DNA from 3 places in the Paenibacillus shenyangensis genome. Region 2 is predicted to be linked to each of the others. Evidence: predicted binding sites of a transcription regulator. Region 2 holds the regulator's gene; each other region holds the start of a gene.

Region 1 (8,535 bases), on a different contig from region 2:
GCGAAGAGAATCGGGAGGTACACTTGTACTGATTCGATTACCTTGCCAACACTCTCCCAATGAAAATACCCCAATCCAATAATAATCGAGTTGTAGCTGATGTAAGCGCTTGCTAATATGAGTTTATCCAATGCTGCAGCATCGATATATTATACCGGGAAATGAGGATTTTTCGGTCTGGGAGGTATTTGCATGAGAGTCAAATTACTATTATGGACATTATGTTCGGCACTGCTGATCGGTCTGCTGGCTGGCTGCAGTTCTGACAATAGCGGTTCGGCACAGACCGTTGATGGCAAGCAAAAGGTAACACTTACTTATGCTTCATGGGGCAGTACTAATGAGAAAAAGGTACAAGAACAGATTGCTCGTCAATTTACCGAAAAATATCCATGGATCGAAGTCAAATACATGCATATTCCGGGTGACTACGTTACCAAGTTGACGACGATGTTTGCAGCCAACCAGGCACCGGATGTATTTCCAATCTACAAGGCGCAGGGGCTACAGTGGGCCGAACAGGGCAAACTGTATAACCTGAATGAATTTTTGAAAGAAGACAAGGAACTTACACCGGATACGCTGATTCCCAATGCTATTCTCTACTGGGACAAAGATAAAGTAGCCGGTATCAAAGTGACCGAGGAAGCGTTTGGTCTTTATTACAATGCGGACATGTTCAAGGAAGCCGGTCTGCCACTGCCGCCGACCCAGGCAGAGCAGGCATGGACATGGGATCAATTCCTGGATACCGCCAAAAAGCTGACGATCGACAATAATGGCAATAATGCTACCAGTCCCGCTTTTGATCCATCCAATGTCAAGCAGTACGGTGTACGTTTTGATACATGGATGTGGCATCTGATGGTGCCATCCAATGGCACAAGTGTTATTTCCGAGAAAAAGGACAAGCTGAATCTGGAAGATCCGCAGATGATTGAGGCAGTACAGAAAATGGCTGATCTGATCACAGTGCATCATGTAGCACCATCACCAACCCAGTCCAAAAACATCCCTGCACCGGCTGTTGCCCTGCAAAGTCGCAAAGTTGCAATGGATCTGGATGGACAATGGGTACAGCTGGATCTTGGACAATCGGGTATGAATTACGGAGTTGGCGTACTGCCCAAACTCAAGGAAAGCAAAACAACTTTGTTCGGCGAACCGGAAGTAATCTCTGCGACAACCAAGCATCCCAAAGAAGCATGGATGTTCTATAAATTCCTGCTGGATGCCAAAAGTGGTCTGGATATGCATGCCAGCGGTCTATGGATGCCGGTTAGCAAAGAATGGTACACCGACCCGGCGCTGATTCAGCAGTGGGCGACCGTCAAACCGGGACATCCGGAAGGCTATACCGATGCCATCATGAAGCAGACACTGAATAATGGTGTGAACTCTTACGAATATTATCTAAAAAATTCAGAGAAAATCAGTGCCATTATCAATCCTGCTCTCGATCAGGTATGGCTCGGCAAGAAAACGGTACAGCAGGCATTCAGTGAAATCTCTGCCAAAGCCAACGCGGAATTTAAAGGAACCTATCCGGAGGAATAAGGAAGTCTCTATATTCTCCCTGTATTCCAGACATGTTCATTATTAAATTCCGTGAAAGCAGAGGTGGGACATATGCAATCCATGACAGAAACGGCCCAGCGCCGTCAAACGATATCCAAAAGCTCCTTGTCTTCCATCCGGCGGCGGGAAAACTGGCTGGGCTGGCTGTTCGCAGCTCCGGCGATCCTGGGCTTTGTCATTTTCGTGCTCGGTCCGATGATTGCCAGCCTGTGGCTGAGTATGACTGATTATAAGGTCGCTTCTACGCCGCATTTTATTGGGCTGGAGAATTATCGTAATCTATTCAACGGTACAGATGCCTTTTTCTACAAATCACTGGGAGTCACTTTGTATTATGTGATTCTGAGTGTGCCGCTTCAGATTATTGTAGCTTTTTTCCTGGCGATTCTGCTGAATCAGAAGGTGAAAGGACTGACCTTTTTCCGGACAGCCTTTTATCTGCCGACCATTGTGCCGTTGATTGCGTCCTCGATGGTCTGGCTGTGGCTGTTCGATCCGGATATGGGACTGCTGAATGTCATTATGCGAGCGCTCCATCTGCCGGAGAGTCAATGGATCTATAGCGAGACGACTGTTGTACCTACGCTGGTGCTGATGAGCCTGTGGACGGTGGGCGGAACGATGGTCATTTTCCTGGCTGGACTCAAGGACATCCCGGATCATTACTATGAAGCGATAGAGATCGACGGCGGGAATGCCTTGCATAAGCTGTTATATATCACGATTCCGCTGACATCGCCGACTATTTTCTTTAATACAATTATGGGCTTTATCGGTGGGTTCCAGGTATTCGTCCAGCCTTATGTAATGACGCAGGGCGGACCGAACAATGGCAGTCTGTTCTATATCTTTTACCTGTTCCGGGAAGCGTTCACGTTCTCCAATATGGGATATGCCTGTGCGATTGCCTGGGTGCTGTTTATTGTCATTATGCTCTTTACCTTCCTGCTGTTCCGTACGTCCCAGAAATGGGTCTATTACGAAGGGGAGGGACGCTGATATGACCACATCCGCTTTTCGCTGGCAGCGTGTGCTGCTGTATGCTGTGCTGATTATGGGCTCACTGTTGTGTTTGTTTCCTTTTTACTGGCTCGTACGCAGCTCCATGATGGACTTGGCACAGATTTTTGAAATGCCGCCCAAATGGATTCCTGAGCCCTTCGTCTGGCGCAACTTTATCGAACCGTTCGAGCAGCTTCCTTTTGGACGTTACTTTTTGAATACGCTGATTATCGTAGTAGGTACGCTGATCGGTACGCTGCTATCAAGCACGATTGCCGCCTATAGCTTTTCCCGGATGAAATGGGTCGGCCGGGACAAAGTATTTGCCATCCTGTTGACCAGCATGATGCTGCCATTTGCCGTCACCCTGATTCCGACGTTTATCGGCTGGCAGTCGCTTGGTCTGATCAATTCGTATGCACCGCTGATTGTACCGGCTTTTTTCGGCGGGGGTGTATTTAATATTTTCCTGCTGCGTCAGTTCTATATGACATTGCCACGAGAACTGGATGAAGCGGTATTTGTTGATGGAGGTAATCACTTTACCATTTTTACCCGGATTATTCTGCCATTATCCCGTTCGGCGGTACTGGTGATCGGTTTGTTTACTTTCCTCAATACATGGAATGACTTTATGGGACCGCTCGTGTATCTGAATGATGAGAGCAAGTTCACACTGGCTATTGGCCTCCAGCAGTTCCAGGGCATGTACACTGCTCAGTGGGGCGTACTGATGGCTGCTTCCCTGATTATCGTTCTGCCTGCCATTCTGCTGTTCGTGATCTTCCAGCGCTATCTGATTGAAGGGATCGCTCTCACAGGAATTAAGGGATAGGATACAGGCATTAGGGATGTCAGGATCAAAATACGGGGATAGCAAGTCCGGCTGCAAGCTGTCTTATCCCTGATTCCACCCAATTTAACCAATAGATAAAGGAGTTTACACATGGAGAAACCAAAAGAACTGCTGCAAATTGTTAGTCCCAAGGAAGTTCATATTCAGGATGAATTCTGGTCGAGCTATAACAAGCTCGTACGCGAAGTTGTTATTCCCTATCAGTATGATGCACTGCATGATCGTATTGCCGATGCCGAGCCCAGTCACGCGATCAAGAACTTTGAGATTGCTGCCGGCCGGGCAGAAGGGGAGTTCCATGGATTCGTATTCCAGGATACCGATGTAGCCAAATGGATTGAGGCTGTCGGCTATTCCCTGATGACCCATCCGGATCCGGAACTTGAACGCATTACCGATGAAGTTATCCAGCTGGTATCCGAAGCACAGGGCGAAGATGGTTATCTAAATACGTACTTTACTATCAAAGAGCCGGACAAACGCTGGACCAATCTGGCAGACTGTCATGAGCTGTATACCGCAGGTCATATGATTGAAGCCGGTGTAGCCTATTATCAGGCAACAGGTAAGCGCCAGCTGCTCGATGTGGTATGCCGTCTGGCTGATTACATAGATACGGTATTCGGCCCTGAAGAAGGCAAGCTGCACGGTTATGACGGTCATCAGGAGATTGAGCTGGCGCTGGTGAAGCTGTATCGGTTAACCGGAGAAGAGAAGTACCTGCGTCTAAGCCAGTTTTTCATTGATGAACGTGGCAAGCAGCCGAACTTCCTGGAGCAGGAGTGGGAGAATCGGGACCGGATCAATTTCTTTGTCGGCAAAACAGACCGGATTGATCTGGCCTACAGTCAGGCTCATGTACCGGTTCGTGAACAAAAAGTCGCTGTCGGTCATGCCGTGCGTGCAGTCTATATGTATACGGCGATGGCCGATCTGGCTGGACAGACAGGAGACGAGAGTCTCTATGAAGCCTGCAAAACGCTTTGGAATAATATCGTGCACAAGCAAATGTATATTACCGGCGGTATTGGATCAACTCATCATGGCGAAGCTTTTACCATTGATTATGATCTGCCGAATGATACCGTCTATTCGGAGACTTGTGCTGCGGTAGGAATGGTCTTCTTCGCCCACCGGATGCTGCAGATTCAGCCAAAAGGGGAGTATGCGGATGTGCTGGAACGCGCATTGTATAATACTGTCACCGGCGGTATGTCCCAGGATGGCAAGCATTACTTCTACGTTAATCCGCTGGAAGTATGGCCAGCTGCCTGCCATCATAACCCGGATAAGCATCATGTGAAGCCGGTACGCCAGAAATGGTTTGGCTGCTCATGCTGTCCTCCGAATGTGGCACGCCTGATCACTTCACTTGGTCAGTACATTTACAGCAGCGATGAGGATACAATCTATACCCATCTGTACGTTGGTGCATCGGCGGAACTGCCGGTTGGCGGTCGACCTGTTCGGATTCAGCAGGAGACAGGCTATCCATGGAACGGGGCATCCCGTTTTACCTTTACTATGGAACAACCGCAGTCGTTCACACTCGCTCTGCGTCTACCGGGCTGGTGCAAGCAGTCAGCACTGACGATCAATGGAGAGACAGTACAGTATGCTTCCCTGCTGCGTGATGGTTATGTCTATATCCAGCGTGAATGGTCTGCCGACGATGTAGTAGAGTGGAATATGGAAATGGATGTACAAATCATCCGCGCCAACCCGAAACTGCGCGCTACCTCAGGTAAAGTAGCGCTGCAGCGCGGTCCGCTCGTCTACTGTCTGGAGCAGGCAGATAACGGTGAATTGATCGCAGCTCTGCAGATCGAGACCGATCAACCGATGACTTCGCGATTTGACGAAAGACTGCTCGGCGGCTGTACCATCATCGAAGGTAGTGCTATTCGCGAACAGGAACAAAATTGGGGCGAATCCCTCTATCAGGATCACGCTCCCGAGCAAACCCGCCAATCTTTCACCGCTATTCCTTACTTCATGTGGGGCAATCGTGGCGAAGGTGATATGACTGTCTGGGTGCGTAAAGCATAATATTTCCATATTATAAAGCTTGATTACCAAGCAATATAAACGTTATTTCCTAAGGATCTATCTCACCCCCTGCCTCCCAAGCAGGGGGGTTTTGTTTGGAAAGACGAAAATGGTGAGATCTTTTATAAATGAAAACGCTTGCAATTGGAATAAAATGGGTTTATATTGGAATCAGGTATGGTCTCCATACTGCTGATTCAATAGCTAACTGCCGGATAAGGAAGCCCATATCAAAGGAGGAGTTCACCATGGCGATCTCGCATGTTCTTGTCCCTTATGATGGTTCCATGCATTCCCAGAAAGCATTGGAACGTGGAGCAGCGCTTGCCCAGAGCCTGCAAGCCGAACTGGAAATTCTGTATGTGGATTCAGCGACTGTAGATGAGCTGCGTCAACCTCTCATTATGACCTCCAGTGAACTGGAGATTTATTTTGACCATAAAGAAGACGAGATCCGGCGTAATCTGCGTGAGATGATCTCCAAAATTCCTGATGCCCGGACTGTAATTCTGTATGGCAGTGCAGCCAAGGGAATTGTGGAATATGCACAGCAGTCACAACCTGATCTGATCGTCATGGGCAGCCGAGGTCTCAGTACCATGAGTGAGATGGTATTAGGCAGTGTGAGCCGTTATGTTACACAGCGAGCCCAGGCTCCGGTAATGATCGTCAAATAAACAGATCTCTGCTGCTAAAATGGATGGCCGGTCTGTACACTAATAATGTATTGGTAAAGCTCTGCTAAGCCAATAATCTACCAGTACCAAATAAGATAACTGGTAATTTAATGGAATACCTATATATGTACCGACCGTCTGTCTCGTGGACGGTCTTTTGCTGTATTTATAGGGAAGCATAAGATAAAGGAAGGCTTCCATACAGGATATAGAACAATACAGCAATGTAGATATATTCACAAAAGGAACGTTTGTTCTTATTTTTTTGTCAAAAGTATTGTGTATACGAACATATAAGGTTAAAATGGATATAGCATATTGATTAGGGAGGTATTTCGTTGGCTAAAGCGAAAGTGGCCAAGCGTCCAACACGCGATGAATTTGTTCTGGAAGAAATGGGTAACCAACTCACTGAAGCGTACCGTGAAAAGTCAGAGATCGTTCTAACCGTATGGGGTTGGGAAGACACAGTGCGCGGTCAGATTGTAAATATGGACTCACGTACAGGCAAGGTGCATGTACAGCAGGTCGAAGATTTATACAAGATTCCTTTTATGGATATTATGCAGGTGAATTATCCGAGGGATTAATAAGACGTATATAATATTTTTTATGCGTTTTTCAAAATAAGCTTTGACTTTGAAAAATAAGAAGTAATATACTAGCATAGTCGATTATCGGCTATGCTAGTATTTATTTTAGGAGGATAAATATGCCTTTTGATCAGGAACAGAGTCCTCTGGGACTGTTATTATCCCGAACTTATCTCTTATACCGAAAAAAAGCAGCCCAGCGCCTGCAACCTTACGATATTACTCCTGAACAATTTGGTATATTGCACCAATTGAGCAGACATGGCGGCGTATCTCAGAAAGAACTGGCTCGGGTTCATGAGCGGGATCAGACGAGTATCGGCAAGACCCTGGAACGTCTAGAGAACAAGCAGCTTGTACAGCGGCAGGTCGATCCCAATGATCGTCGTGCAGTTAATGTACATCTAACGACCAAAGGCATGGAACTACTGGAACAGGTTACTCCGGCTATGCGTGGAATCGAGATGGAGATTAATGAGATGCTGACAGATGAAGGCAGTGACCAATTTATTGAATCCATTAATAAAATATACAAAAATCTATCCGGCTGAATATATAAGCCGGTGATTTTTTGGATAAATACATGCACAACCATTTATCGGCTATGCATTTATTAATATTTAAATTAAGAAGCAGGAGAGGAAGTACAGAATGAACGCTTTAAACACATGCAAGGAATTTCTGAAAATTGTACAAACCAAGATTGGACTGGTATTCGCTATCTTCGTCCCATTGATATTTACACTGATCTGGATGACCGGATATAACGGTGCGACTGAACGAATTGATCAGCTCAAAGTAGGGATTGTTAATGAAGATCAGGCAGCTGGTCAGCCTATTGCAGATGCTATCGGCAAGCAGGCGCCTTACACAATTGTCCCTTACACATCGTTGTCTGAAGCGCAGCAGCAGATGGATAGCGGCGCGCTGATGATGGTCATTGCCATTCCCAAGAACTTCACGGAACAAGCTGCTGTAAAAGGCGACGCCAAGCTCGTGTATTACATTAATCAAGGAAATTCAGACATTGCCAAATCGATTATGGAGAGCTCGACAGCACAGATTTCTGCTTCTGTCGGCAAACAGGTTTTTGCCAATGTAGAGCAGCAGGCAGTTACTACCGAAGTAGTCAAAACGCATGATATTAGCAATTTTGCTATCTCTATGCTGCCGATGATCCTTGGATTTATCACCTATATTGGGGTAATGACAATGAATATCCAGTTAAACCTGTCTTCCATGATGCTCAAGCGCAGTCACAGCAAATGGGATATATTCTGGGGAAGACAGCTACTGCTGCTTGGGGTATCCATTATCGGATCGCTTATTGTTACCGGCGTAGCCATGGTGTTTGCAGATACTGCGGCTTCATTCTGGCAGATGTGGGGATTCCATATTCTTGTCTATATCGCTTGTATTGCCGTTACGCAAATGGGATTTGCTCTTTTTGGCAATGCGGCTCCGTTATTTAATGTGGCGCTAATTCCATTCCAGCTGATGACTGCAGGCAATATTATTCCATCTGCGATGTTGACCCCCTTTTACCGTCATATTGGCAGCTTCCTGCCTGCACCCAATGGTATTCAGGGATATCTGCGTCTGATTTACAGTGGTGCGCCAGTCACCACTTTTGTTATCCACCTGCTGCTGATTGCGATTATTACATGGGGGATTACCGTACTGCGTACAGCATTGATTCGTCCGGCATCCAGCCCGCTGAACCAGCCAGCAACCAGTCATTAATCCGGAGAGGAGAACCAGAACATGTACACTAATATTC
Region 2 (8,535 bases):
TTGCTCATCTTCAAGCCATCCTCTCTATTACTCACAATCCCCATTGTAAAAAAAGTTGCGGCATAAGGCAAACGATTTGCTTACCTTGCCGCAACTTGGGTGGTAGATCAACAGATTAATGCACTGGAAATAGTTTGTGTTCTTCTGCGAGCACTGTGTTGGCAAATATGGCTTTCGCTTCTTCCAACAACGGATGAAGCTGGTCTTCGTCTTTGTAGCGTGAGCTAAAATGAGTCATAATGAGTTCGCCCACATCTGCTGCTTTGGCGGCTTCGGCAGCCTGCACAGCCGTGCTGTGATAATATTTGCGTGCCGTTTCTTTGAGATCGTCACTGAATGTTGCTTCATGTACGAGTAGATTGGCGTCTTGCGCCAGCTTTTCTACATTGGGACAAGGACGGGTATCCCCGAGGATTGTGACGATTTTACCCTTTTTGGGCTGTCCCACTACCTGGTGAGAATGCAGAGTATCTCCGTTTTCCAGCTGTACACTACCACCATTTTTTAATTTTCCGTAAATGGGTCCCGGCTTAATACCGTACTGCTTGAGCAGTTCCTGATTGAGCTGTCCGGGACGATCTTTTTCAATGATCCGGTAGCCGTAGCTATCGATCCGATGCTCCAGCAGAGCCGATTCTACACGGAATGTCTCATCTTCAAAAACAACTCCACCTGTATGCTCTTCAACAATCAGTTCATACTCCATACGCGATTGACTCAATCCAAGTGTCATATCAACAAATTGCTTAATTCCCGGAGGTCCATAGACGATCAGTGGAGTAATTCCGCCCTGATTGGAGCGACTGGACAGCAGCCCAGGCAATCCGAATAAATGATCACCATGCAGATGAGTAATAAAGATTTTCTCGAGTTTGCTCAGTTTGAGCTGAGAGCGAAGAATCTGATGCTGTGTTCCTTCTCCACAATCAAACATCCAAAGCGCTTTGCGCTCTTCATAGAGCCGCAATCCAATTGAAGTCACATTACGCTGCAGGGTGGGTACTCCTGCATTGGTTCCCAGAAAATATAATTCCATACCAAAACAACCTTCTCTCTATATATAGCGTTTCATGATGTTGGCGTATTGTTGCACAGCAAGCCGATTAGCGTCATAATGAGGCCCACAATCCAGGCTTACCGCAGTTTAATAAAAATCCTCCGATAACTTCGGAGGATTGTGCTTGTTATCTCTACCGTCACGGCCCGAAAACCATTCCGGTACCGATCACGGATCTTACATCATTCAAGCTCAACTCTATTATAATACCACGATATGGGCACTTCCAAAAGTCACTAAATCCTACACTGTTCATAGCCTATACAAATTATTCGGCACAAATGCCTGATTTATTCTAATACCCTTATTTAAAAATATAAAATCAAGTTATCATGCTGCTCGGTTGAACATGACTGTATCTTGCTTTATGATCATTAAATATACTTTGAAGTCTGATCCTCATGAATTCTGAATGAAAGTGTCGACAAAGAAAGCATTTTCTTTTATAATACATCATAAAAATGATGAAAGAAGGGTAATCCGATGGCTGAAATCAGAATTAGAAATACCAATGAACGAATTGCTGGAGATGACAACGTCCTGGAGTTTCTGAACAAACATGAAGTTGTATACGAAAAATGGGATGTGTCCAAGATGGCTCCAGAACTGAGTGAGAATTTCACGCTGACTGATGAACAGAAGCAGGCGGTTCTGACTACATTTGATGCCGAAATCAAAGATCTCTCAGCACGTCGTGGTTACCGTACCTGGGATGTCATCACTTTGTCCGAAGCAACACCGGATCTCGAAGCCAAGCTCGCCAAATTCGAGGAGATTCATACCCATACCGAAGACGAGATTCGTGCGATTGTATCCGGCAATGGTATTTTCATCATTAAAAGTCCGGAATATGGTTACTTTGATGTAGAGTTGGAGCCAGGTGATGTAATCTCTGTGCCCGAGAATACACCTCACTTCTTCACACTGGTGGATAATCGCAAAATCGTTGCTGTTCGCTTGTTTGTAGAAACCGACGGCTGGGTAGCACACCCATTCGCAGATTCATCCTTCCAAAAAGCCTAATTGGTTATCATCGCTAGCTTTAATATCATTTACCAAAAGCAGAGATTACAGATACCATAGAAAAATATTCACCAAAATAACCCCCTGTGCACTTAAGCCGCAGGGGGTTGTTTTGTTGTTATACAGTAGATCAGTGAAAGATCAGACCAGTTGAGCAGTGATCCCGTGAAGGTCAGTCAGACGCTCAATCTCGTAATCGGGATGAATCTCGCTATCATTCACCTTGTGATTGCGGTTCACCCAGACAGCTTTGATCCCGGCTGCAAGAGCTCCTTTGATATCTGTAGTCAGCTTGTCTCCTACCATTAATGCATGTTGGGGCTGTACATCCAGAAGTTCCAGTGCATGATGGAAAATAGCCGGATCAGGCTTTCCTTTACCAAATGCACCAGACACCACAATATGGTCAAAAAATGGAGTCAGCTCGGGTACACCATCCAACTTTTCCTGCTGCAAAGCAGGACATCCATTGGTAAGCAGCAGCAGTTTGACCTTTCCTTGCAGTTCGCCCAGAATCTGCAGCGTCTCTTCATATATATGAGGACGACTGCGACGTTCCTGTACAAACTGCTCGGCAAGCTGGTCAGCCAGCTGCTCATTCTGGATATTCAGCGCACTTAATCCATGTCGCCATGCATCACGGCGGTATATTGGTGCAAGCTGCTGCAACTGACGGAATTCAGGCTGCTCGCCTGCCGAAAACTGCGCCCACAATCCTTCAAATGGATTGATCCCGATCTGTTGAGTAAAAGCAAAAGTCTCATACGATTCATACAGTGCTCTGGCCTCCCGGCGTACAGCTTGTTCCAGAGCGGAGGCATCTACGCCTACCGCTTGCTGTGCCGTTAGACAGGTCTGTTCAAAAGCTTCCTGTATACTGCGTTCATCCCATAATAAGGTGTCGTCCAGGTCGAATAAAACCGCTTTAATACTCAACATCAAATCCCCCTTAGTCTGTATTACAATTTATCTTCAAGAGTAACCTGGTTAGCTGCTGCAAAAGTTCTCAGTTGAACAGCCATTGCATCGGTATCATAGCGATTCAGTGTACGCGCGAATACCCATGCGCCACCTTTACCGCTATGCTCGATTACCACGTAGTTTTTTTGCAGACGGATCTTTTTGATCTGTGCTGCCGTCACCAGACGCTCACGATTGAACTTGGTCGTAATTACGGCATCTCTGCCAACTTTTAGATACGGTCTGCGCAGATACAAGATAACTCCCAGCAGCAGATACATCACTACCGTTACAATAAATAGTACGGTGCTGCCCATAGAAGCAGGATACATCAGCCCCATTGCTCCATAAGCCAGCCCTAACAGTACCAGGGTAGCCGGGAATACGAAGTTTCGGCCTTTGTAAGTAGTATACTCGGAAGCTTTGGTACTCTTGCTACCCACTTCGCTCTGACCAGATTTTTTACGGCGGGCATTGACCTGCTTGGTGTTGCGTTTGACTTGCCTCTCCCAGGAACGGGACATGCGATTTCCCCCTAAATAAAATATAAAAGATGTTTGTTCTATATTCAGATTGATTGAACCGCAATCGATCGCTCCCTGATATACGATTTAACAATCTCAACACGCTTACATTTTGGAAATTATTGAAATGAAAGGGGATGTCCAGCCATGATCAGCTATGACATCCCTGTATGGTTGTTGCATCTTATTATAAATGAAGATCTAACAATACCATCTTATTTGTGTGAACTATCCTGGACAATATGCTGCAGATCAGCGTTTGCCCTGCGTACCGTCTTCAGCATCTTCAACCCATTCAATAGTGTCCAGCTGCTGACGGAAGTTGCGGCGGATATTACCAAGATAGACGGCACGAAGTTCATCCCGCTCGATGGTTTCTTCTGCGGTCAGACCGGTGTCCTTTTTTTTGCGTGCCAATTCATTAATACGTGCAATCAGTACATCGATGTCCATGACTAACCTCCCATTTTTATCTTTATTAACTTTGACATGGAAAAAAAGGCTTGTCAAGGCTATTAGAGCCTGACAAGCCTTTTATATATCAATATAGAAATATCCTATAAATATACTAGTTAATCATACGGGATGACCAGTACATCGCCGCTCTGAATTTGGGAAGAGGCCAGTTGGTTATGGTTACGGATTTCATCCACGTAATCACGAATATCCGTTTCATCCGATTTATATCGGGAAGCAATTGCCCATAGGCTGTCGCCACTTTTGACAATAACATGCTGTTCATTGTCAGGCACCTCATCAGCAATCACCAGATGCTGAAAACCCCCATATAAAACAATAGAAGCAAACAGTACACAAATCAGTAGACGTCCACTGGATTTCCATTTTGATTTCTGTACAGTCATTTCGATCAGATTAAGTGTTTTTTGACGAAGGGATTTTTTAGCGCTTTTGGGCTGTGAAGCCGATTTACGTTGTTGACGGGTATCTTCGATTGGCTCCGAAGCATAGGTCCAGGCATCAACGGTAAGCCCTTTTTCTATTCGTGCAGATGGAATGGATGAAGATGCGATTCGCGCTGTTTTGCGAGTCTCTGATGCAGCAGGTGTATGTTGAGTATCGTTTTTGATGGAAGCGGCGGACTGATCCTGCTGCTCCGGCTGATTGTGTATACTTTTGTATGTACTGTATTTTAACATGAATACCACACCCCAAACGTTTGTTCTTGTTTCTACGTCAATAATATAACACGAACATATGTTTTGATCAACATCTTTTTACGAACTTTCGTTCGCTTTTTTTAAAAGGAAGTGTATGCTGGATACAGCAGTAGATACCGGTACTATTGAATGGCTGGATTAACTGCTTTGCTTCACTTGGGAAATAGTTGCTGGCTTTTAGAACTTATGTTTGTACGAACGGAAGTTCTATGTTATACTTTTTCCAAACGTTACTAGTATTGGGGTTGATACGGCATGTCCAAGATTTCAAGTCGCCAACAGGCAATTCTGGAATTCATCCGGAATGAAGTTAAACTCAAAGGTTACCCGCCGTCCGTCCGTGAGATTGGTGAAGCTGTAGGTTTGGCTTCCAGCTCTACTGTACATGGTCATCTGGATCGTCTGGAGAAAAAAGGATTGATCCGCCGCGACCCTACTAAACCTCGTGCTATCGAGTTGCTGGGTCAGGAAGAAACCGAAAATAATCTGTTGTTCGCGCAGACTGTGTCTCGTGTACCGATTATCGGCAAAGTTACCGCCGGCGTACCGATCACTGCTACTGAACATATCGAGGATTATTTCCCTCTTCCGCAACAATTTACAGGTGACAATCAGATCTTTATGCTTTCCGTTGTCGGAGACAGTATGATTGACGCCGGTATTCATAATGGTGACTTTGTTATTGTTCGTCAACAGCAGACTGCTGATAACGGCGATATCGTAGTTGCCATGACAGAGGAAGACGAAGCCACTGTCAAAACGTTCTACAAAGAAAAAGATCATATTCGTCTGCAGCCGGAGAACCCGATGTACGAGCCTCTTCGTCTGACTCGTGTAACGATCCTCGGTAAAGTAGTAGGTCTGTTCCGCAACCTGCACTAAGCGTTGGGATAGGCAAATTATGCGACTTTGTGCGGTATGATTAATCTTGTTGCAAGTTCATCTTTCTGATGAACTTGCCTATAACACAAAAAAGACTCCTCTCAGGAGTCTTTTTTTGTTGCCATTTATTCTGTTACATCTTGTGCAGTCTGTTCAATTCCAAAATGAACCCTTCCAATAACAAATTAATATTTTTAATCTCAGCAGTATGCTGTAATTCCAGCTTTAATTTTCTTGCTTCAAATACTTCTTTGGCCTTCGTAGTATGGAAAGAATAGGAATGGTACATATCATAGGTCTCGCCTTCGTTAGCTCCATCAATATCAATGCGTTGGTAGATTTCTTCCAATCGTCTGCAAATCTCCAATTCTACTCTTACATCAATAATTTCTCCGCCAGCTACATCGCTTCCACGAAGCGGATTCTCGATCGTGTACAGCTTGCGCAGTTGTTCCTCCAGATTGCTGATATGCATCTCACAAATAGTAACCAGACGCTTCCTGACTTCCTTGTCCATTGAAATGCCTCCTTTGTTTGTCCGACTGATGCTGCAGTAAGTGGTCAGTCATTTATTACCCGCACTGACCGCAGAGTTATCTATATCGTTCAAAATAGGGCCGGTCATCTCAAATCGTAATGTTTTATTTCATCTCAGAAATATGTTTATGCAATTATTTGAATACAAATGGATCAGCATCAAAATATAATACTAGATGCACTTATACTAACCTCTCTTGATTTAGATAGAGAGCAGTGTGAATAATAGTGATTATTGAATTACTCACTGTCCCTCTAAGGAAAAATATTATGATCTATTCTCAGCTTATCCGCAATGGCCGCGATAAAAGAGCTATTGGTTGGCTTTGTTTTACTTACATTAATTTCGTAATTGAAAAGATGACTCATATGGCTCATATCTCCCCGGTTCCAGGTCACTTCAATGGCATGGCGGATTGCTCGTTCTACCCGGGCTGGATTGGAGTTGAATTTCTCTGCTATTTGAGGGTACAACACTTTGGTTACTGATCCGAGTATATCAATATTGTGATATACTTCTGCAATAGCTTCCCTGACATACTGGTAACCTTTAATATGCGGAGGTACACCGATTTCATTCAATATTCTGGTAATAGATGCCTCCAAACGCTGTTCTTTGCTGACATTAGTCACTGCCGGTGTAGTTGTAGGACGAGACACCGATACAGCTGATGGTGGCCGCATTGCTCTCTCACTTGCCGGTACATCTGCCAGCTGTCTAATCCGGCTCCCTAATACCTGAAGATCAAAAGGTTTAAGCATAAAATAAGAGGCTCCCAGCTCCAATGCCCTCTGAGTTATCTGCTCCTGTCCAAATGCGGTAAGCATAATCACTTTGGGCTTGGGGATGATATGCATATCCGGAAGCCTCTCCAATACACCTAATCCATCCAGATGTGGCATAATGATATCCAGTAACACAACATCCGGTGGTTCCGTTAGATCTTCAATCAATTGCAAGGTCTGCTCCCCGTTGTAAGTCATTCCTGCAAGAAGCATATCCTCCTGATTCGAAATATAGTCTGACAGCATTTGCGTAAATTCCCTGTTATCATCTGCAACCAGTACATTGATCATATCTAATACCCTCCTTTTGTATAGTAAAGAATATATAGGAATTGATATATGTAATAAATTGGTATTTAAGGTATTAACACCATTATATAATTTTACCCTCTATAATTTTTAATTTAAAGAAATTTCAAGAATTACTTTATTATAATTTCCTCTTTTTCTTATATATATTTTCCCTGCAATATTGTTTGGTTCTTTTTTATAATTGGCTATATTAAAAAACGATGCTTTTATAGGCATCGTCTTTATGGAGCTTATTGATTTGTAAACTGACAGATGACCTCATTTCCCTATACGGAAATGAACTATTGTCTGAATACACTTTATTTTATAAAAAAAGCCCTGGCTGCCGGAAAATCGGCAGTACCAGAGCTTTCAAAAATTAATACAGTGTCATGTATTGGTCGCGTTCCCATTGGTGAACTTGTGTCCGATACATATCCCATTCGATCTCTTTCAGCTCATAGAAGTGAGCCGTTGCATGCTCTCCAAGTGCAGTAACAACTACATCATCACGCAGCAATTCATGCAGAGCTTCTTTCAGATCGCCTGGCAGACTTGGAATTCCCTCATCGATACGCTCATCTTCGGTCATTATGTAGATGTTACGATCGATTGGTTTTGGTAGATTCAGTTGACGGTCAATACCATCCAGACCGGCTCTTAGCATAACAGCCAGCGCCAGATACGGATTGGCTGTAGGATCCGGGTTACGAACCTCGATACGTGTACTCAGACCACGGGAAGCCGGGATACGAACCATTGGGCTGCGGTTACTTGCAGACCATGCTACATATACAGGTGCTTCATAACCAGGCACCAGACGTTTGTAAGAGTTTACTGTCGGGTTGGTTACTGCTGCCATAGAACGTGCATGACGCAGGATACCTGCCATATAATGACGTGCTACCTGGCTCAGACCCAATTCATCGGATTCGTCATAGAATGCATTACTACCGTCCTGGAACAAGGATTGGTGACAGTGCATACCCGATCCGTTCATACCGAACAATGGTTTTGGCATAAATGTCGCATGCAGACCATGCTGGCGAGCGATTGTGCGAACAACCAGTTTAAATGTCTGAATCTGGTCAGCTGCCTGCAGTGCGTTCGCATATTTGAAGTCGATTTCGTGCTGTCCCGGAGCTACTTCATGGTGGGAAGCTTCGATTTCAAAGCCCATTTCTTCCAGCGTAATAACGATCTCGCGACGACAGTTCTCGCCCAAATCGGTTGGCGCCAGATCGAAGTAACCGCCCTGATCGTTCAACTCTTCGGTTGGATTACCATTGGCATCTGT
Region 3 (8,535 bases), on a different contig from region 2:
ATCCCGCTGCAGCGAAGTTCCTCTGATCTTGTGATTGCGAATCAACACGGAAGGATCATTACCGAGCATCCCGGCGGTCAGCAGGGCGCTCTCACCAAATTTGTTACGCAGCTGGTCGATGACCTCATTCAGCTGTTCTTTTTGCGGCTGACGCTCATAATCGAACAGATCCAGCTGCACAGCAGCTTCATCACGCGGCAGCAGATTTTGTAAGGTAACCCCGAGCAGACGAACCGGCCCTTTGCCCGCCCAATGCCTGTCATATAGTGCACAGGCTTCATGATACACTTCTTCGGTAGTCTCTGTGGGTACAGACAACGCCTTGGAACGGGTAATGGTCTTCATATCCGGTGTGCGGATTGTAATCTGCACCGTTCGTGACATCAGCTTCTGACGCCTCATCCTCCGGCACACCTGGTCGCTCAGATTCAGCATCACCCGGCGTATATCTTCCTGATCCTGAATATCCGCCGGCAAGGTCGTCGTATGACCAATCGACTTGTTTGGTTCGTGATCAGGCTCGACAAGAGAATGATCGGTTCCATTGGCAGCCTGTTTGAGCCAGCTCCCCTGAATGCCGAACCTCGCCTTGAGTCTTGCTTCATCGGCAGCAGCCAGTTGTCCAATTGTACGAATACCCATCTCCCGCAATTTGGCCGCTGTCTTGCTGCCGATGCCGAATAATTGTCCACATGGCTGATCCCATAACAGACGAGGCACATCCCGAATACGGAGAATAGAGATTCCGTTGGGCTTTTTCATATCCGAAGCCATCTTGGCCAGTAGTTTGTTCGGTGCAATCCCCACCGAGCAGGGAAGTCCCAGTTCATCCTGGATACGCCGCTGCATATCCGCTGCAATCTCTAGCGGGGTACCGAACTGGCTGGAGCCTGTAATATCCAGATAACATTCATCAATAGAAGTTGCCTGCAGTAGCGGTGTATAGCTGTAAGCAATATTCATAAATGCAGATGAATATTTGCGGTACAGGTGAAAGTCCGGTCGAATCACGATGATATTCGGACATTTTTGCAGCGCCTGACCGACCAGCATACCCGTCTTCACTCCACGTCCGCGGGCTTCATAGGAAGCGGTAACGACGATACCCTTACGCTGCTCGACACTGCCGGCTACCGCTGTCGGCTTTCCTTTATACTTGTCCGGCTCTTCGGCGGCATGCACCGAACAGTAAAAGGCATTCATATCCACATGCAGAATCACTCTACCGCGCGCCGGATAGTAGGCTTTATTTCCGTTCATCGCTTCCCTCCTTCTGCTGACCGGCATCCTGCGGATCACATGCGTACAAACGTTCTATTTTATTATAAAAAAAGAATAGCTATCTGACAATCAACTTTGGCAGTTATTCTTGTCTCCAGCTTTGCATAGCTTGCTCCGCATATTCATACATACACTCATACAGCTGCGAGTGCTCGTCCAACTGTATCATCCGCTCGGCGGTTTGCAGTTTTGCAGCAAATACTTCCGTCAGGTTGCCTGCTGCATCCCTGTCTTGCTCAAGGGTGCGCTGTAGATTGAGCTCTTCAATCAAAACGGCCTCCTGTCGTAACCCGGCATCCTGAAGCGCAGTAATCAACTGCTCAGACTGACGACGCATATCAAAGTTATCCAATGCTGTAAGCAAGCCATTCATTTGCAGCTCGGTATCATAATCGATCAATAGCAGTAGATTACGTATCGCAAGCGGCAGACGGCCCCATTTGCTATGAATCTGCTGTACATATGGCTCCTTGTACATGATACCGACGATCTGCTCGATCCACTGCTCGCCTGTTTGCACTCCACTGTCGGGCAGGAGTGGCTCGTAGTATTCCCGTTGCATCAATTGTTCGTCGTAAGCATATGGGTATATCATGGCTTCCATAATAATCCGTTTCAACTCGTTACTGCGCCGAGCGGATGAAGTTCGTTCCAGCAGGTCTGCACGTTCCAGTTGATCCATGACTATACCGGCGATACGCGGATTCGGTGTCATCAGGAATTCCTGTTGACTCTCGCGGAAAGGGTGTATTTCCAGCACCTTGCCAAGCAGACTATTCAATGAAGCGCTGCCTGCATATAACCCCGCTTCCGGATCGGTACATTCAAATTTGAGAAACATGATCATTTTGTTGAGTGCCATAATTTCTGCATGGTTAATCTCGATCGTGCGTAATATTTCTCCCTGCTGGGGCTCCAGTCGGTATTTATTGAAATAGTCTTCCATCCTGTTATTCTCCCTTATCCTGTCATGAAGTAATCAGCCAGCGCAGCATATGAACCTGTTTGGATTCCAGAATGATTGCGCAGGATTCCAGCTTGTTCAGCATTACCTGCTCCTGTTCCGACGTTAATCGGCTGCGATAGGAACGGCCTGAGACATGCGTCCAGTTATTTAACTGATGAATGCTTGCCTGCTGAATCCAGCTTGTTCGGGTTCCAGCCATAATATCCAGCAGACTCTCCAGATGCTGCCATCCTCCAAAAGCCGGCAGCAGACGCAGCATGTTACGCTGTACGTGCACACAGTCGCTGTTTACAATACCATGTACCAATTCATCTTTTTCCAGCAAATAAGCATGTCTTTGAAAAGCTTGTACTGCTTCTCTGGATATTCCTGGCTGACTGTCCAGCAATGACTGCCACAGCAGTTCCTGGTATGTATCTGCATCCAGACGTGCCAGACTGTGGACAACTGCCTTCCTGACATGTATTGCCGGATAATGCATATATTCCGCGATAATTTCAGCATCTGCTCGCTGTCCTGTCTCTCCCAGACCATATAATGCTGCTGCAAGATGTTTTTCATTATCGGACCAGATCTTATCCATATAGAACTCCGCATACGATATGGATTCGCTTAGCGCTAAATGTCTGCGTGCAATTTCCCGGATCACGGCATTGCGATCCAGCAGCCCTTCTCTCAAAAAAGGAATAGCCTGTTCAGGAAAATGATGTGCCATCAGTTCCAGTGCTTCACGCCTTACGGAAGGAAACGAATCCTGTACCATCAGCAAAAGGATTTTTTGCAAATCTGAGCCGGATAATACATTACCTGTCTTTCTTGCTGCCCACAGTCGTATGGAAGCATCCCGGTCGTACAGCGCTTTTTCCAGCACTTCTACCGGCACGGCTGCTCTTGATTCCAATGCCATCTGCAGACAAAAACGCCGGATATCCCGGTCTGTCGATATCGTTCCCTGCTCCAGTTCCGACAGGCATTCCGATTGACGCAGCAGGTCGTATATCGATTCGGTCAAAGCCTCATAACGGTCTCTACCGCAGCTTTCCAGACGCTTAACCAGTGTAATATTGCGGATAAAGGCGCCTGCATTATGCGTATGTATACGCTGCTTTAATGCTTTGTACGTATGAAATCGGATCGGAGATACCCAATCATTCATCCGGATCAACAAAAAAGGAATTTCCGATCCATCATGAAACTGGATAATCCGTTTTAGAGCTTCTTCGCGCACATAACCATTCCAATGGAAACTGGCCATAATAATCTTGACCGGATGTACGGTGGCCGGCCACTTTTTTATATTTTCTGCAGTCAGATGAACCCACTGACTGGCATTCTCTGTGAACCCGTATGGAAGATATTCACGCATCTTCTCACTTAACCATACCAGATCGGATGGAGGACAATGCTTCAGCAGATCACTGATTGTATTTTCGGCAGCCGTTTGTAATTCCAGCTCTGGTGATTCCAGAAAAGGCGTCAAGTAAGGGATAGCCGCAATCTCTCCGGAACGCCGGATCAGCCGGATCCATTTGCTGTTTTGCTGCTTGTATAATTTGTTGATGCATACTTGTACCTGCTGGGATAATTCTCTTTTTGGTCTGGACATCATGCCGACCTCCTCACTTCGGGTATATCTTTGATCTTCACTTTCATTTAAAAGAATTATATCCTGATACATTAGTCTATTACATCTCTACGTTGCCATAAAGCCAAATCCACAATTCCTAGATCAGCTCTATTCATAGACAAGCAACAGCCGCTGCTCTCAGCAACTTTTGGGGTTGCAGCAACGGCTTGTTCCCAGCTCGTCTAGTTATCCTTCTGTACCAGTTCCGCCTGGATACCGCCGCAGAAAAAGCTGCCGGATAATCCCTGCGCCGCTTCAATATCCACTACCATATCGGTGCCATCATAGCGGAAATCGACTTCCGAGATCACATTAAGACGCGCATCCGGCGGAGAGAATTCGATATCAAACGCCTCCATGAAAGTAAGCTTCACTTCATGGTCTGATAGAGGTTCTGCCAGTTGAACTGTTAGCTCGACCCGATCCTTGCCGATCTCGTATCCGGTAATAATTCCTTCTTCAAAATCAGGAAAATGCCCCAGCTCGGCAATGATCTCTTTGCTGCCGCGAATAGAAACAGTGGGTGAAAAAGCCAGTTGAATAATCGTCTGATCTCCCCATGTTAATTCTTCCTCACTAATATAAAGCGTAATCTGTTCTGCATCCAGCTGACGCACACTGCCTACGACATAATCACCGGCCTGCAGCATGACAATATCATGCAGATCAAACGGCAGCGGCTTTTCCAGCTGATACTGTATTGTATATTCCTTGCCACTTTGTTCTACTTTCTCGATTGCTACTTTCATATTTGTGCCTCCATTCTTTTGGATCGCCGTGTATAAGCTGTATATTCAGCAAAATTATCGTATACCTGACATATATCCAATGCTATAATAACGAATTATACTAAAAAATAAGGCATCTCTGACACCCGCAATAAAATGTTTTTGAATCTTGGTCCAATACAAGGGGGATTCCATATCATGTCCACATCTATATCGATTTTCGATACGACGCTTCGCGACGGCACCCAGGGCGAAGGCATCAGCCTCTCTGCCGACGACAAGCTGAAAATCGCCAAAAAACTTGATGAACTCGGTGTACACTACATCGAAGGTGGTATTCCGGGCAGCAATGGTAAGGATATTGAATTTTTCAAGCGTGTACAGACACTGGGACTGAATGCCAAGATCACCGCTTTTGGCAGCACACGCCGCAAAGGCAGTTCAGCACATGATGATGCCAATTTGCAGCGTATGGTTGAATCTGGCGCCCAGGCCGCAACACTGGTCGGCAAATCCTGGGACTTTCATGTTCATACGGCACTGCAGACAACGCTGGAGGAGAATCTGGCGATGATTGCCGACTCTGTCGCTTATCTCAAGCAGCAGCATATGGAACTGATTTTTGATGCCGAACATTTTTTTGACGGGTATAAAAATAACCCCGAATATGCTGTATCCGTACTGCGCGCCGCTCATGCAGCAGGTGCAGATTGGCTAACCCTATGCGATACGAATGGTGGCACACTTCCGCATGAAGTGTATGAGATCGTATCCAGATTGACTGCCGAGCTGGATGGGGCTTCACTTGGTATTCATACCCACAACGACTGTGAATTGGCAGTAGCCAATACGCTCAGTGCCATACAGGCAGGAGCACGTCAGGTACAGGGCACGATGAATGGTTATGGTGAGCGCTGCGGTAATGCTAATCTCTGCTCCATCATTCCTAATCTGCAGCTCAAAATGGATTATTCCTGTATCACTCCGGAACAGATCGGTCAGTTGACCAACACGGCACGTTATATCAGCGAGATCGCCAATGTGCATATGCCAGTCAATCAGCCGTATGTCGGCAATGCTGCGTTTGCCCATAAGGGTGGCATTCACGTCTCCGCCATTTTGCGTGATTCCCGTACGTATGAACATATCGAACCTGAACAGGTTGGCAACAAACAACGTATTTTGGTCTCGGAACTTGCCGGTCAGAGCAATATACTGTCCAAAGCCAGAGAAATGAATTTGGAGCTTGATCCAGAGAATGAAGAGACCCGTCAGATCATTGGCAAAATCAAGGATCTGGAGCATCAGGGTTATCAATTCGAAGGCGCCGATGCTTCCCTAGAACTGCTGTTGCGCGAAGCCAATGGCGAGTTCAAAGAACTGTTTGTATTTGAATCCTTTAAAATGCTGGTGGAGAAAAATGCCGGATCTGCCGTCGTATCGGAAGCATTCGTCAAATTACGGATTGGTGGAGAAAGCGTCTATACTGCTGCCGAAGGCAATGGACCGGTCAATGCACTGGATAACGCACTGCGCAAAGCACTGGTCGAATATTACCCGAGTCTGCGCGAAATGCATCTGTCCGACTACAAAGTTCGTGTACTGGACGACGCCGATGCTACAGCTTCCAAAGTTCGCGTCCTGATCGAGTCACAGAATCTGCAGACCACATGGAGCACGGTTGGAGTCTCTGCCAACGTTATCGAAGCCAGCTGGGAAGCGCTTGTTGACAGTATTCGTTATGCCCTGCTTGGTCAGCAGCTGCCGGATCAGAGCGATCATCAGGAATCGGCTGCACATGGGATTGTAAATCACTGATGAGCTTTTCTTGCTAGCCATACACTGTAACGCTTCATAGTGTTATAGTACTCCATATTAGCATTTCATTATTTTTTATTATCCAAAAGATCTCTTTGCCTGATTACTTGCATAATAACTATAGATCGCGGACAATAATGCTTAGACCGCTGCTATAGCGAAACGCAAGAAGGCATCGGGATCTTTTTTCTGGTCAGGCCATGCCATAGGCTGAACTGATTGTACACCAGCTATTTGATTACATAAATTTGTATACATAAATTTGGTCAAACAAATCTAAGTACATAAATCTAAGTAAATAAAAAGAGACTCCCTGTTATACAGAGAGTCCAAGTAGAGAGGGTAATACGCATGGCAGACTTGTTGAGCAAGGAAAAGAATCCTACCATTCATCTCGCTTCCTCTGCCCTGGAGCAGATTGCAGCACATATGGTTTCTTCACCTGCTACCGAAGTCTGCGGAGTACTGCTTGGTAAAAAAGCAGCGGGCGGTATGCATATCCACTCGTACCATGGATTACGCAACGTCGCACCTGACCCGCTGCATCATTTTTCCTTTGCACCCGAAGAATGGATTCCTTATTGCTTCCAAAATAACAACTTAATCGGTATTTTCCACTCCCATCCGCTTACAGCACCGATCCCTTCTATTACCGACACAGAGCAGTTGCCGGAATTTGCATCCATGATCTCGGCGTATTTGATCGGTTCGCCTGCGCCTTTGTCAGAGAAATATCTAGCATCTACCGAAAGAGCGGAATCTGCACAAGGAATAGAACTGGTAAACATTCATCCGCCTATTACCAATTCGCAACCCTGCGCGATTCCAATTTCTACAACATCAAGTTGCGCTATTCATTCCATATGTGACATTAGCTCACTTCCGGAACTATATATAGGCTCTTATCAGGTAGCCAGACGCTCCTCATCTTTCAGCAACATTGATGCTCAACAACCGATGTCTTATGCATTATTACCTGCTATTCTGCATATCGGGTAAGCTTCCAGTCTGCATACTATTTAAAGTCACACCTATTTAGCATCGTAGCTTATTCCAAAATACCTCTACTTCCTCTACTTATACCTATACCTATACCTATACCTATACCTATACCTATACCTGATGACGTCAGAAGTTACAAAGATACGCATATAGATCTTCTAGCGTCTCCACCTGCTTGTGACGCATTAGACGAAGATATTCTTTCCATAGGGAAGCCGTCATTTTCGCATCTTCCAGCGCATGATGGCGTACCGTCACCGGAATCTCCGCCTCTTCCAGAACTTCATCTAATCCGTAACTATCAAGTGAAGGCTTGAGCCATCTGGCAATCATCATCGTATCCAGTATGCGGTGAGTCAATTGAATCTTGGACGTTTTCCATAAAGCAGCATTCAGAAATGCCTTGTCATGTCCGGTACCATGCGCAATCAATACCGATCTGCCGGCAAATGCCATAAAATCATGCAGCCCATCGATGAGCGCAGGCGCCTGATCCGTCATTTCCTGCGTAATACCTGTTAATTCTGTAATATTATCCGGTACCGCTATTTTGGGATTCACCAGTGTGTAAAATTCATCCACCTGCTCATCCCCGATCAATTTCACTGCGCCGAATGATAAAATCTCATCCCCATGCTGCGCATGAAATCCCGTCGTCTCCAGATCGAACACGACGGTCTCCAAGCGGTTGAGCGGTAAATGAAGTACTTCCGTGCGACGCTGCTCACGTGACAGAGAACGTATAAAAGCCATCTGCTGGGCAGAAGGTGCACCAAAGACAGAAGCAATCGCAGACGGCACTCCACCGCTGCGCAAACTCCGCCAAAAGCCACTTCCGGTTTTCGCAGGTTCTTTCATAAGCCTCTCCTCTCCAGAAAGCGTAATTGTCGCTGTAGTACACGATGAGCTTTCTTTACTGTTCCCAGACTTTCTCTTAATTCATGGAAAAATGGCCGCTGCCGCCAATCTTTTTGCAGCATGAACCCACTGCTCACGTACAGTCCATCCAGCTCCCGTACCGGAGTAGAATTACGCATACGCAGCGATGTCAAAAAAGCCTCCTGCATCATCTCCAGCAGTGCAAGCGATGCCGCTTCCAGCTGAATCAGCCG

The links. Region 2 encodes LexA, which represses DNA repair genes until DNA is damaged. Its sites were predicted from a motif close to CGAACATATGTTCG; they were not measured.
Region 1: a site for LexA is predicted at 6,407-6,420, ahead of H065_RS0106285 (YolD-like family protein). Genes of this name have one in related genera too.
Region 3: a site for LexA is predicted at 1,303-1,316, ahead of H065_RS0114810 (DNA polymerase IV). Genes of this name have one in related genera too.

Annotation. Positions count from the first base shown of each region.
Region 1 is NZ_AOIG01000007.1:178,231-186,765, forward strand. It holds gene H065_RS0106255 (sensor histidine kinase) at 1-82, shown strand, start outside; gene H065_RS0106260 (ABC transporter substrate-binding protein) at 193-1,557, shown strand; gene H065_RS0106265 (carbohydrate ABC transporter permease) at 1,630-2,577, shown strand; gene H065_RS0106270 (carbohydrate ABC transporter permease) at 2,579-3,415, shown strand; gene H065_RS0106275 (glycoside hydrolase family 127 protein) at 3,527-5,485, shown strand; gene H065_RS0106280 (universal stress protein) at 5,734-6,162, shown strand; gene H065_RS0106285 (YolD-like family protein) at 6,501-6,752, shown strand; gene H065_RS0106290 (MarR family winged helix-turn-helix transcriptional regulator) at 6,875-7,306, shown strand; gene H065_RS0106295 (YhgE/Pip domain-containing protein) at 7,407-8,498, shown strand; gene H065_RS0106300 (universal stress protein) at 8,520-8,535, shown strand, end outside.
Region 2 is NZ_AOIG01000008.1:216,962-225,496, forward strand. It holds gene nucF (5' nucleotidase NucF) at 1-8, opposite strand, end outside; gene rnz (ribonuclease Z) at 116-1,036, opposite strand; gene mtnD (acireductone dioxygenase) at 1,541-2,080, shown strand; gene H065_RS0107670 (HAD family hydrolase) at 2,222-3,019, opposite strand; gene H065_RS0107675 (hypothetical protein) at 3,040-3,564, opposite strand; gene H065_RS0107680 (DUF896 domain-containing protein) at 3,817-4,017, opposite strand; gene H065_RS27610 (LysM peptidoglycan-binding domain-containing protein) at 4,137-4,721, opposite strand; gene lexA (transcriptional repressor LexA) at 4,998-5,624, shown strand; gene H065_RS0107695 (hypothetical protein) at 5,758-6,141, opposite strand; gene spo0A (sporulation transcription factor Spo0A) at 6,417-7,238, opposite strand; gene glnA (type I glutamate--ammonia ligase) at 7,618-8,535, opposite strand, start outside.
Region 3 is NZ_AOIG01000017.1:124,651-133,185, reverse strand. It holds gene H065_RS0114810 (DNA polymerase IV) at 1-1,260, opposite strand, end outside; gene H065_RS0114805 (hypothetical protein) at 1,364-2,227, opposite strand; gene H065_RS0114800 (HEAT repeat domain-containing protein) at 2,250-3,857, opposite strand; gene H065_RS0114795 (Imm50 family immunity protein) at 4,058-4,624, opposite strand; gene cimA (citramalate synthase) at 4,802-6,421, shown strand; gene H065_RS0114785 (Mov34/MPN/PAD-1 family protein) at 6,773-7,420, shown strand; gene H065_RS0114780 (exonuclease domain-containing protein) at 7,550-8,281, opposite strand; gene H065_RS0114775 (DUF294 nucleotidyltransferase-like domain-containing protein) at 8,278-8,535, opposite strand, start outside.